2 regions of the Lysobacter sp. 1R34A genome follow, and region 2 is predicted to be linked to the other one. Evidence: riboswitches for the same ligand, from Rfam matches in the RefSeq annotation. Region 2 holds a riboswitch; the other holds the start of a gene.

Region 1 (5,907 bases), on a different contig from region 2:
ATCGGTGCGATGTCCGGCGGCGAGCCGGACGGGCTACTTCGCCGCCGCCGACTTGTCCTTGCCCTTCGCGGCGGGCGCCGCCGCGGGCTTGGCGTTCTTGACGTACTGGTCCAGCCAGTGGTTGGTCTCGGCCAGCATGTGCAGGATCGATTCGCGCGCGCGGTAGCCATGGCTCTCGTTAGGCAGCATCACCAGGCGCGCCTTGCCGCCCAGGCCCTTGATCGCGGCGAACAGGCGTTCGCTCTGCACCGGGAAGGTGCCGGAGTTGTTGTCCTGCTCGCCGTGGATCAACAGCAGCGGGTCCTTGATCTTGTCGGCGTAGTTGAACGGCGACATCGCCCGGTAGGTCGGTTCGGCCTGCCAGTAGTTGCGCTCTTCGGCCTGGAAGCCGAACGGCGTCAGGGTGCGGTTGTAGGCGCCGCTGCGGGCGATACCGGCCTTGAACAAGCGCGTGTGGGCGAGCAGGTTCGCGGTCATGAAGGCGCCGTAGGAATGGCCGCTGACCGCGATGCGCTCGCGGTCGGCGACGCCGCGGCGTACCACTTCGTCGACCGCCGCCTGCGCGCTCGCGGTGAGCTGCTCGATGTAGGTGTCGTTGGGCTCGCGCTCGCCTTCGCCGACGATCGGCATCGACGGGTTGTCGAGCACGGCATACCCCATCGCCAGGTACGGCAGCGGACCCCAGTAGCTGACCGCGTTGAAGCGATACGGCGAACCATTGACCTGGCTGGCCGCGGCGGCCGACTTGAATTCGGCGGGATAGGCGTACATCAGCAACGGTAGCGGGCCGTCGCGCTTGGCGTCGTAACCGGGCGGCAGGTACAGGTCGGCGGTCAGCTCGACCCCGTCGCCGCGCTTGTAGCGGATTTGTTCTTTCCTGATGTCTTTGAGCTGCGGCGTCGGATGCGGGAAGCGGGTCAGTGCGCGCGGCGCCGCATCGGCGGCGGACAGGTCGCGCAGGTACAGATTGCCCGGCTCGGTCGGCGACTCGCGCAGGGTCAACAGGCGCTGGCCGCGATCGTCGAGCAACGCCTGCGGCGCTTCGTAATGCGGCGCCTGCGAGTGGAACAGCCGGGTCCGCTTCTTGTCGGCCAGGTCGTAGCGGTCGAGGAAGGGCCGGTCGCCTTCGGGCGAAGCGCCGCGGCCGATGTAGAACAGACTCGCGCCGTCGGCGCTGGTCAGCAGGCGGCGCTGACCGTTTTCGTCGCGCATGCTGACCGGGTCGCCGGGATCGTTGTAGCGGTCTTCGCTCGAGCCTTCGAAGATCAGTTCGGGCGCGCGATCGCCGTGGTCCGGCGCGATCCGCCATTGCCGGGTCTGCCTCGTCTTCCACCAGAATTCGTCGACCAGGGCGAGATCGCCGCGGCTCCAATGCGCGCCGGCATAGCGCGCGCTCAGGCGCATCAGGGTCTGCGGCGGGCGCTCGAACGGCGCCGCCTGCATCATCACCGCGTCGCGGATCTCGGTCTTGCGCGCCGGGTCGCCGCCGTCCTGGGCTTCGGCCCAGATCAGCGTCGCCGGCGCATCGCCGCGCCAGGCGATCTCGCGCACGCCGGTCGGCACCGCATCGTTGCCGGTCGGCAGGCCGTCGACCAAGGGCAGGCGCGCGATCTCGTGCTCGAACTTGCCGTCCGGCGCCAACACCTCGATACGGTGCGCGAACATCGACACCGGCACCTGGTACGAAAACGGCCGCTCGACCCGGGTCGCCAGGACATGGCGGCCGTCGGGCGACGGCGTCGCTTCCAGGTACAGCTGCGGCGCGCCGGCGCGCACGACCGTCCCGGCCAGGTCGACGGTGGCGAGTTGCGAGCGCAGGTAGTACTCGAACACGCGCGCATCGCTCTCGTTGCGCAGCAAGTCCTGGTAGGTGCGGATCTGCCGCACCGTCGCGCTGATTTCGGTTTCCTGCACCGCCGGCCCGCTCGGGGTGGCGTCGGTCGGCGGCGCCTCGCCCTGCCCTTCGGGCTGCAACTGCACCAGCAGGCGGCGGCTGTCGGGCATCCAGGCATAGCCGCGGCCGGAGACGGTGTTGAGGCCGGAAACCAGCTTGTGCGCGCGGCGCCGGCTCACTTCGACCAGCCACAGCTCGTTGGCGCCGCTGGCGCTGTCGACCCGGTTGAAGGCGATCCAGCGCTGGTCCGGCGACCAGTCCAGGGTGGCCAGAGACAACGGCGCCGGCAAGCCTTCCACGTCCTGGCTCTTGCCGCTGGCGATATCGAGCAGGCTCAGGCCGGTGCCGAAGGTGAAGCGGCTTTGCGCGCGCGTGCGCGGATGAATGCGCAGGCCGGCGAGCTTGAGTTCCGGCTGCGCGACCACCTCGATGCCAGGCAACGACGGCGTCTGCACCAGGGCGACCGTATCGCGCTTCGGGCTGGTGAACATCTGCGGCGGTCGCGGCGCATCGACGATGGCCTGCAAGGCCTTCGGCGGCAGCTGGTAGCCGCTGGCCGGGGCGGTCTGCGCGCTCGCCGCCGAGACCGGCAGGAGCAACAGCAGAAGCAGCAGGCCCGGCCGGCGCAGGGCCCGGAACGGCGGCTTAGGGAAGGACAGGCCGTCGTGGCCGCTGCGTCGCGCGATTGAGTTCATGCTCGATCCGATCCGTAAGTGAAGAAGTCTTGAGCGCCGCGGCCCGGCCGGCGCTCGGCCGATGCGAACTCGCCTGGCCGGGCACCCCGCCCGAGCTTAGCCCGAGGCGGCGACCGCCGGCCTATGCCATTGGGGCTGCCCGGGCCGCCGGGCGGATGCATTCGGGCGACGTTCGGGACCGCAAACCGGCCCGCGCGGTTTCGCGATGAACGTCATATTCAGGCGCATCCGGCCCGGCGCCGTGCGGCGGTCATGGGCGCCGCGATATACTGCGCGCTCAGCCCGCCGAGGGGCGCTGCGACCGTCGTCCGCGGATCTTTCCGCAAAGCCCGCACCCGCTGCGGACTTCCAGAATGACGGCCAGGCTCGGCGAGGCGTAGTCCCAACGGCGCCCGGTTTGAGCGATCGCTTTGAAGCGATGACTCGCCGGACCCGGCATCCGCCGGCTCCCCAAAGAACTGGAGCGACACAGCATGAACGCAGTACCTAAGACCTTCTCGACCGAAGGCGACTACAAGGTCGCCGACATCTCGCTGGCCGATTGGGGCCGCAAGGAAATCGACATCGCCGAGCACGAAATGCCGGGCCTGATGTCGATCCGCAAGAAGTACGCCGCTGCGCAATCGCTCAAGGGCGTGCGCGTGACCGGCTCGCTGCACATGACCATCCAGACCGCGGTGCTGATCGAGACCCTGCGCGACCTCGGCGCCGACGTGCGCTGGGCGTCGTGCAACATCTTCTCGACCCAGGACCACGCCGCCGCCGCGATCGCCGCGAGCGGCACGCCGGTGTTCGCCTGGAAGGGCGAGTCGCTGGAAGAGTACTGGGACTGCACCCTCGAAGCGCTGACCTTCCCGGGCGACGGCGCGGTCAAGTTCCGCGGCCCGGAACTGGTCGTCGACGACGGCGGCGACGTCACCCTGCTGATCCACAAGGGCTATGAGCTCGAAAACGGCGACGGCTGGGTCAACACCCCGTCGGGCAACCACGAAGAACAGGTCATCAAGAACCTGCTCAAGCGCGTGCACGCCGAGCGCCCGGGCTTCTGGCACGAAGTGGTCAAGCATTGGAAGGGCGTGTCCGAAGAGACCACCACCGGCGTGCACCGCCTGTACCAGCTCGCCGAAGCCGGCTCGCTGCTGGTCCCGGCGATCAACGTCAACGACTCGGTCACCAAGTCCAAGTTCGACAACCTCTACGGCTGCCGCGAGTCGCTGGCCGACGGCCTCAAGCGCGCGATGGACGTGATGCTGGCCGGCAAGGTCGCCGTGGTCTGCGGGTACGGCGACGTCGGCAAGGGCTCGGCCCACTCGCTGCGCGCTTACGGCGCCCGCGTCGTGGTCACCGAGATCGACCCGATCAACGCCCTGCAGGCGGCGATGGAAGGCTTCGAAGTCAACACCGTCGAGAGCACCCTCGGCCGCGGCGACATCTACGTCACCACGACCGGCAACAAGGACGTGCTGACCCTGGCCCACATGCAGCAGATGAAGGACCAGGCGATCGTCTGCAACATCGGCCACTTCGACAACGAGATCCAGGTCGATGCGTTGGCCGCCTCGGGCGCCAAGCGCCTGAACATCAAGCCGCAGGTCGACAAGTACACCTTCGCCAACGGCAATTCGATCTTCCTGCTGGCCGAAGGCCGCCTGGTCAACCTCGGTTGCGCCACCGGCCACCCGAGCTTCGTCATGTCGAACTCCTTCGCCAACCAGACCCTGGCGCAGATCGACCTGTGGGCCAACAAGGACAACTACGAAGCCAAGGTCTACATCCTGCCGAAGAAGCTCGATGAAGAAGTCGCGCGCCTGCACCTGGAAAAGATCGGCGTGAAGCTGACCACCCTGACCGAAGACCAGGCCAAGTACCTGGGCGTCTCGGTCGACGGCCCGTACAAGCCGGACCACTACCGCTACTGATCGACTCGCCTGCGTGCGATGAGTAAAAAGGAAAAGGGCGCCCTCGGGCGCCCTTTTTTTGGCGACGCGCGTTACGCGCGACCCACGACATATGCCGCAAAGCCGAGTCCCGACCGCGGAACCCCACTTTCACCAAGATCGAGCGAATGATGCGATAAATCCCGAGCCGCACGGAAATGACCATGCGCAGATGCCCCGCATCCCTGCTCTCATCTACCACGGAGCCTGGAACTCCTTGCCTGGAGATACCTGGTCAAAATTTCCAATGCATCCTCGATATCGGCCTGAGGTTGCTGGTAAGAAAGTACATGCTTCGCTTTGACGCAGTCGCAATTCCTCATCCGGTTCACCTGTGCCATCGTCGGATCTCGCGGAACAAAGTACTCTCGGTACCAACCATCCGAACGATTGCAAAGATTCGGGGCATCCTTTTTGTAGCAAACTACCAGGGTGCAAATCATTTCGCCGAATGGAGTGAGCTTGTCGGCCCCCTCTTCAGGACCCGGCCCCTTATTGCCCATCTGATTCAGTTGATCCTGGCGATAGTCGCGCACACGGTCCTCCATGCTGCTGCCATCGCCGCTGCGACTGTTTTGGTACTGATTCCACGGGTTAGGCGTGCTTCCGGGAGTGCCAGGAAGCTTTTTTGATTGCAGCCCGTAGAAGTCCACGGAATCCATTGGCGCGCCGTCCGCGTACGCATACGTGCTTATGCCGCCCCGAAGCCCGATCGGATCGCTCCGCACATACCGCCCCGACTCTGGATCATAGTCGCGAAAGTAGTTGTAATTCAGGCGACTGGCCTCATCGTACCTTTGCCCCGGATACCGCATATCAAATACGAACTCGACACCATCCAAATCGGGATCCTGTCCCGGCTGGGTCGCTCCAAACGCCTCCCCCTTGATCTGCCACTTCCACACCGCCACGTTACGCGCGGGATCGATCACGACCCGCGGGCTGCCCAAATGATCCGGCTCGATGTAATGCAGTTTCTGCCCGCCGCCAACATCGTCGAGTAGACCGACAGGGAGGCCGTCCAGCCACACCACTTGCTGCAGCGCCGCGCCCGTATCGTCGTACTCGCCCAGCCAGCGTCCCGATTCGTCGTAGAACGCATGGCGCGCCTGAGTTCCGATGTAGCGCCTTACTTGTTGTCCTTGCCCGTTATAGGCATACCGCATAGTCGTGGAGCCGTTGGCCTTGACCTGGCTCATCCGCCCCAGATCGTTGTAAACGAACTCGCGCGCCGGACTGCCGATGTTCAAGGTATTGCCGGCTGCGTCGTAAGTTCGGTCCACGCCGCCGACGCTCTGCAAGCGATGGCTGGTGGCCGGATAAACATACGTCTGCAGCCCACCGCCGTTCTGCATGCTCAGACGGTTGCCGGTTGCGTCGT
Region 2 (5,907 bases):
CGGCGTTGTCGGGCAGCACGCGCAAGCGCTGGAACAGGTAGCCCAGCCCCAGCATGGCCAGGACCAGGGCGAAGGCGTCGAAAGCCATGGGCGGGCATCGCGAACGTCGGACGATGGGGCATGGTCGCGGTTGCGCGGCGCGGCCTCAAGGCGGCTTTAGGCTTAGGTGCGGTTGGGGGCGGGTCGGAAGCGAGAGGAGCCAAGGCAAGAGCCAAAGCAAACCCCCTCCGCCTGTTTCGAAGGCGACCGTAGCCATGCCGCAGCGTTGGGACGTAGCCCTTGTGATCGTCTGCGATCGACGTGCACCCCAGAACCATCGCGGCTCCAGCGGTCGCCCCCTTCGAACGCGGCGAACGACCCGCACAGGGCATAGGGGATCTGCGGTTGCCCATGCTTTTGCCCGCGCGCTCCGAAGCGCCCCGTCCGCGCGCCGTATCATGTCGTGTCCATGCAAGAGCGGTGCCATGAGCGAACTGCAAGACCTGACGGCGCTGATCCGCGCCAACACCCCATTGATCGTGATCGAGACCCGCGACGAGTCGCGGGTGATCGAGTTGTTCCGGCAGGTGTTGATGAACGTGTGGCGGGCGCTGTACCGCTGGTCGATCACCGAAGGCCTGCGCCGGGTCGATTTCGACCGCGACGACGAGGAAACCGAGGTTCCGCCGGACATCTCCAATACCTTGCAGTCGATCCGCGACGCCGACCAGCGCGGCATCTATCTGATGTTCGATGTGCATCCCTATCTGGGGTATGCCAGCACCCAGCGCCAGCTGCGCGAAATCGTCCAGCGCCGCGGTTGCGAGCCGCACGTGCTGGTGCTGATCGGGCACAAGGTCGAGCTGCCGCCGGACCTGGAATCGCTGGCGGTGCGCCACCGGCCGAGCCTGCCGGACGCCAATGCGTTGCTCAAGCTGGTGCGCGAGGAAGCCGAGAACTACATGCGCGAGCATGGCGGGCGGCGGGTCGAGAGCGACGCCGAGGTGGTCAGGCAGATCGTGCGCAACCTGCAAGGCCTCGACCCGGTCGATGCGCGCCGGATCGCGCGCCACCTGATCTTCCGCGACGGCGCGATCGGGCCGGACGATCTGCCGGAACTGGCCAAGCTGAAGTTCGAACTGCTCAACCGCTCCGGCCACCTGCATTACGAATACGACAGCGCGCGCATGAGCGAGGTCGCCGGTGCGCGCCGGATCAAGCGCTGGATCGAACAGCGCCGCGGCGTGTTCGTCGGCGGCGATGCGCCGCCCGGGCTGGACCCGCCCAAGGGCATCTTGCTGCTCGGCGTGCAGGGCTGCGGCAAGTCGATGATCGCCAAGGCGGTCGCGGCCGGTTTCGGCGTGCCGCTGGTGCGCCTGGACTTCGGCACCCTGTACGACAAGTTCCACGGCGAGACCGAGAAGAACTTGCGCGCGGCCTTGAGTTCGGCCGAGCAGTTGGCGCCGGCGGTGCTGTGGATCGACGAGATCGAGAAGGGCCTGGCCGGCGACGGCGGCGACAGCGACGGCGGGGTGTCGCGGCGCGTGCTCGGTTATCTGCTGACCTGGATGGCCGAGCGCAAGTCGCGGCTGTTCCTGGTCGCGACCGCCAACCAGATCGAGGCCTTGCCGCCGGAACTGCTGCGCAAGGGCCGCTTCGACGAGATCTTCTTCGTCGACCTGCCGGTCGCCGAGGTGCGCGAGGAATTGTTCGCCGGCCACCTGCGCAAGCGTGCGCTGAATCCGGAAGGCTTCGATCTGGCCGGGCTCGCCTCGGCCAGCGACGGGTTTTCCGGCGCCGAGATCGAGCAGGCCATCGTCGCGGCGATGTACGCCGCGCATGCGGCCAATACGCCGCTGACGGATTTCCAGGTACGCGCCGAGCTGAAGCAGACCCGGCCCTTGTCGGTCCTGATGGGCGAGCAGGTCGCCGCCCTGCGCGAATGGGCGCGCGGGCGCACGGTCGCGGCGGACTGAGGTTCGGCGGAGCCCCGGCTCGGGGCGATGGGCGGCCGATCGAATGGCGGCAGAGGCCTTAGCCGGGCCGCTTCACGTACACCCACGCGCGCCGGCCCGACGCCAGTTCGGCCTGCACACGCTGATAGTCGTCGACTTCGTAGGCGTCGGCATGGGCCAGCTCGTCGGCGCTGACCGCGAATACCGTGCCTTCGACGCGGTCGTGCGGGTCGCCGCTGGCTTCGACGATGGGATGGTAAGCCTCGCCGCTGGTGGCGACGACCCGTGCGTCTTCGATCTTCACCATCGTGCGGCGATACCCGACCAAGGCATCGGCCTGGCCGGCGAGCAGGCGGCCGAAGGTGGCCTGCTGCACGCCGGCCTGTTGCAGGGTGCCGTAGGAAAACAGGGACTCGCTGAGTTCGGCTTGCATGCGGGCTCCGTTGCGCCGCCTCGGCGGCGCGTGCACTGGTGGGTCCAGAGTCTGAGTTATGGGGATTCAGCCAACGCCGGAATCATCCAGCGTCGAGCGCGGCCGATTCGCGCACGCTCGGCCAGCGCCGCGCCAGTTGCGCGGCGAACAGGGCCGCCGCTGGCGGATACGCGGCGAAGTGCAGGAAGGGTTCGATGAACTCCAGCTCCATCAGGCGGAAGCCGTCGGCGGTCATCACCCCGTCCACGCGCACATAGGCCTGGTCGCGGTAGCCGAGCGCGGCGACGGCCTCGAGCGCGTGCCGGGCGGCGGCTAGGATCGCCGGACTGGGTTCGGTCAGGCTCGCGCTGCCGCCGAAATCGGTCTGCACGCGGTAGTCGCCGGCGCTCGGTTTCTTGAGCACGGCGTGGCTGTAACGGCCGTCGAAGAACATCAGCGACCACTCGCCCTCGGCGACGATCTCGGGCATGAACGGCTGTACCAGATAGTCGAGATCGCGCGGCAGCGCCGCCAGCAATTCGGCGAAGGCGGCTTCGCCGACGCGGCCGCGCATGGTATGCCAGGCGCCGCCGCTGACCGTGGGCTTGATCACCACGTCCTGGCCGGTCATCGCCGCGACCGCCTCGGCGAGCGCATCGCCGCGCGCCGACACGGTCGGGATGATGGCGACGCCGTGGGCGGCGAGCTCGAGCAGGTAGCGCTTGTTGCTGTTCCAGCGCAGCAAGGGCAGCTCGTTGGCGATCGGCAGGCCGAGCCCCTCGATATGGTCGTACCAGGCGAGAAACTCGTCGTAGTGGCGGAAGTAGTCCCAGGTGGTGCGGACCAGGACCGCGTCGAAGCGGGTCCAGTCCACGTCGGGGTCGTTCCAGACGCAGGCGACCGGCTCGATGCCGTGGCCGCGCAGGGCGTCGACCAGGCCGGCATCGTCGGGGTGGAAGCCGGCGTAGACGGTCGAGGTGACCACGGCGAGCCGGAAGCCGTTCGAGGCAGCCTGGACGGCGCAGAGCGCGGCGCTGGGATTGAGGTTCGCGTCGTCGGACGCGGTATGGGAAACAACGGGCATGACGCCTCCTGGATCGGGAGGGCGCCCTTGTCTCGGCATCGCGGATCGAGCGTGGCGGAACGCATCGGTTCCGTCGCAGCACCCCTCGGTCCGGACTGCGGATCGGCCATCGGGGCGATCCGCAACTGGTGCGCGGCGTCGTGGCGACGCCGCGCGATTAGTGTTCGACAGCGATGTCGGTGCTGTCAATCGCGCGGCGATGCTTTTCGGGTAGGAGCGGCGGGAGCCGCGACGGCGCCGCTTCACGTCGCTGCGCATGTCGCGACTCACCTCGCTCCTGCATTACGAGCCCGACGGTTCGCTCAGTACCCTGCGGCCTGGCCGTCCTTGCGCGATTCGCTGGCGCCGACGTAGCCGCCGTGCGGGTTGACCATGATCGCCTGGTAGCCGCCGTAGGGGCCGTGGGCGAAGCGCACACTGTGGCCGCGGCGCATCAGTTCGCGCACGGTCTCGTAGGCGAAGCCGCTTTCGAGGTCGAGCTCGCCGCCGTCGCTCATCACCGTGGCCTGGCCGGCCGGGTCGGTCGAGCCGTCGTGCTGCAGGCGCGGGGCGTCGCCGGCTTCCTGCAGGTTCATGCCGAAGTCGATCAGGTTGATGACGATCTGGGCGTGGCCCTGCGGCTGCATCGCCCCGCCCATCACCCCGAACGACAGCCAGGGCTTGCCGTCCTTGGTCACGAACGCGGGAATGATGGTGTGGAAGGGGCGCTTGCCCGGCGCGAACGAATTCGGGTGGCCTTCCTTGAGCACGAACTGCTCGCCGCGGTCCTGGAAGATGAAGCCCAGGCCCGGCGGCGCCATGCCGCTGCCCATGCCGCGGTAGTTCGACTGGATCAGCGAAACCATCATGCCGTCGGCATCGGCCACGGTCAGGTAGATGGTGTCGCCTTCGTCGAGTTCCTTCGGCGTGGCCGGCTGCACCTCGCGCAGGGCCTTGTCCATCGAGATCAGCTTGCGCCGCTGGGCCGCGTACTCCTTGGAGATCAGTTTGGCGACCGGCGACTTCGAGAATGCCGGGTCGGCGTACCAGCGCGCGCGGTCGGCGAAGGCGAGCTTCTTGGCCTCGGTGAACAGGTGCAGGTGCTCGACGCTGCCGAAGCCGTAGCCCTTCAGGTCGTAGGGTTCGAGCAGGTTGAGGATCTGCAGCGCGGCGATGCCCTGGCCGTTCGGCGGCAATTCCCAGACGTCGTAGCCGCGGTAGTTGGTGCTGACCGGCTCGACCCATTCGCCACGGTGGGCGGCGAGGTCGTCGTAGCTCAGGAAGCCGTCGTTGGCCTTGAAGTAGGCGTCGATGGTGCGGGCGATCTCTCCCTTGTAGAACGCGTCGCGTCCGTCCCGGGCGATCTTCTCCAGGGTGTTGGCCAGGTTCGGGTTCTTCCAGGTCTCGCCGGTGCGCGGGGCGCGGCCGTCGACGGTGAACTGCTCCTTGAAGCCGGGCCACTTCGACAGGCGCGGCACCGAGGCGTTCCAGTAATAGGCGATAACCTCGTGCACCGGATGACCGTCGCGCGCATAGCGGATCGCCGGCGCCAGGTTCTCGGCCATCGGCTTGCGGCCGAAGCGTTCGTGCAGGGCGAACCAGCCGTCGACGGTGCCGGGCACGGTCACCGGCAGCGGGCCGTGCGGCGGAATGTCCTTGAGCCCGCGCTTCTGGAACTCGGCCAGGCTCAGCGACTTCGGCGAACGGCCCGAGCCGTTGTAGCCGTGGAGCTTCTTGGTCTTCGGGTCCCACACGATCGCGAACAGATCGCCGCCGATGCCGTTGCCGGTCGGTTCCATCAGGCCGAGCGCGGCGTTGGCGGCGATGGCCGCATCGACCGCGCTGCCGCCGGCCTTCATCACGTCGAGCGCGACCTGGGTGGCCAGCGGATGCGAGGTCGCGGCGATCGCGTGCGGGGCATAGACCTCGCTGCGGGTGGCGAAGGCCTTGCCGCTGATGCGGTCGGCGGCCGGTGCGGACAGCGGCAGGGCGAGCGCGCAGGCCAGGGCGAGCAACGCCAGGCCGCGGCGGGGCGCGGTGATCGGTCGGGACATGCGGAACCTCTCCAGGTGAACCCCGACCATAACGCAGCCCGGCGACCGCGCGCCTGGGCCGAAGGTTGATCCCTGCCGCGCTACGGCCGTGCTCCCGCCCCGCCCCCCGCCTCCCGCCCCGCGAATCCCGAATCCCGAATCCCGAATCCCGAATCCCGAATCCCGAATCCCGAATCCCGAGTCCCGAGTCCCGAGTCCCGAGTCCCGAGTCCCGACGCCCCTAGGGTCGACCCTAGCTCGGGCACGCACCAGCTGTTTCTGCACAATCCACCTCCATACGCTGCGTTCAAGTCTCCAGGGGTGGCCGCGATGAGCTTTCCAGAGTTCGACAGTGCGTTCCGTTTTGCCCAGTTGCCGAATCTGATCGATCACCTGCTGCATCCGCAGCCGGCCTCGCAGCCGCTGCCGCAGGAGCCGGCGCCGCCGGTGTCCCTGGCGAGCGCG

What was found. A riboswitch is a leader RNA that binds a small molecule or an ion and turns the genes downstream of it on or off. The one in region 2 is predicted to bind S-adenosylhomocysteine.
Region 1: it holds a riboswitch for S-adenosylhomocysteine, as region 2 does, so the genes downstream of both, ahcY (adenosylhomocysteinase) here and ACSAMQ_RS09775 (ATP-grasp domain-containing protein) in region 2, are expected to answer to the same signal.

What each region holds. Positions count from the first base shown of each region.
Region 1 covers NZ_JBPKJP010000029.1:26,222-32,128, forward strand. The annotation lists gene ACSAMQ_RS09405 (prolyl oligopeptidase family serine peptidase) at 34-2,589, opposite strand; S-adenosyl-L-homocysteine riboswitch at 2,871-2,990, shown strand; gene ahcY (adenosylhomocysteinase) at 3,063-4,508, shown strand; gene ACSAMQ_RS09415 (RHS repeat-associated core domain-containing protein) at 4,718-5,907, opposite strand, start outside.
Region 2 covers NZ_JBPKJP010000031.1:25,636-31,542, forward strand. The annotation lists gene ACSAMQ_RS09760 (AEC family transporter) at 1-88, opposite strand, end outside; gene ACSAMQ_RS09765 (AAA family ATPase) at 465-1,955, shown strand; gene ACSAMQ_RS09770 (gamma-glutamylcyclotransferase family protein) at 2,014-2,367, opposite strand; gene ACSAMQ_RS09775 (ATP-grasp domain-containing protein) at 2,450-3,430, opposite strand; S-adenosyl-L-homocysteine riboswitch at 3,443-3,523, opposite strand; gene ggt (gamma-glutamyltransferase) at 3,733-5,463, opposite strand; gene ACSAMQ_RS09785 (hypothetical protein) at 5,773-5,907, shown strand, end outside.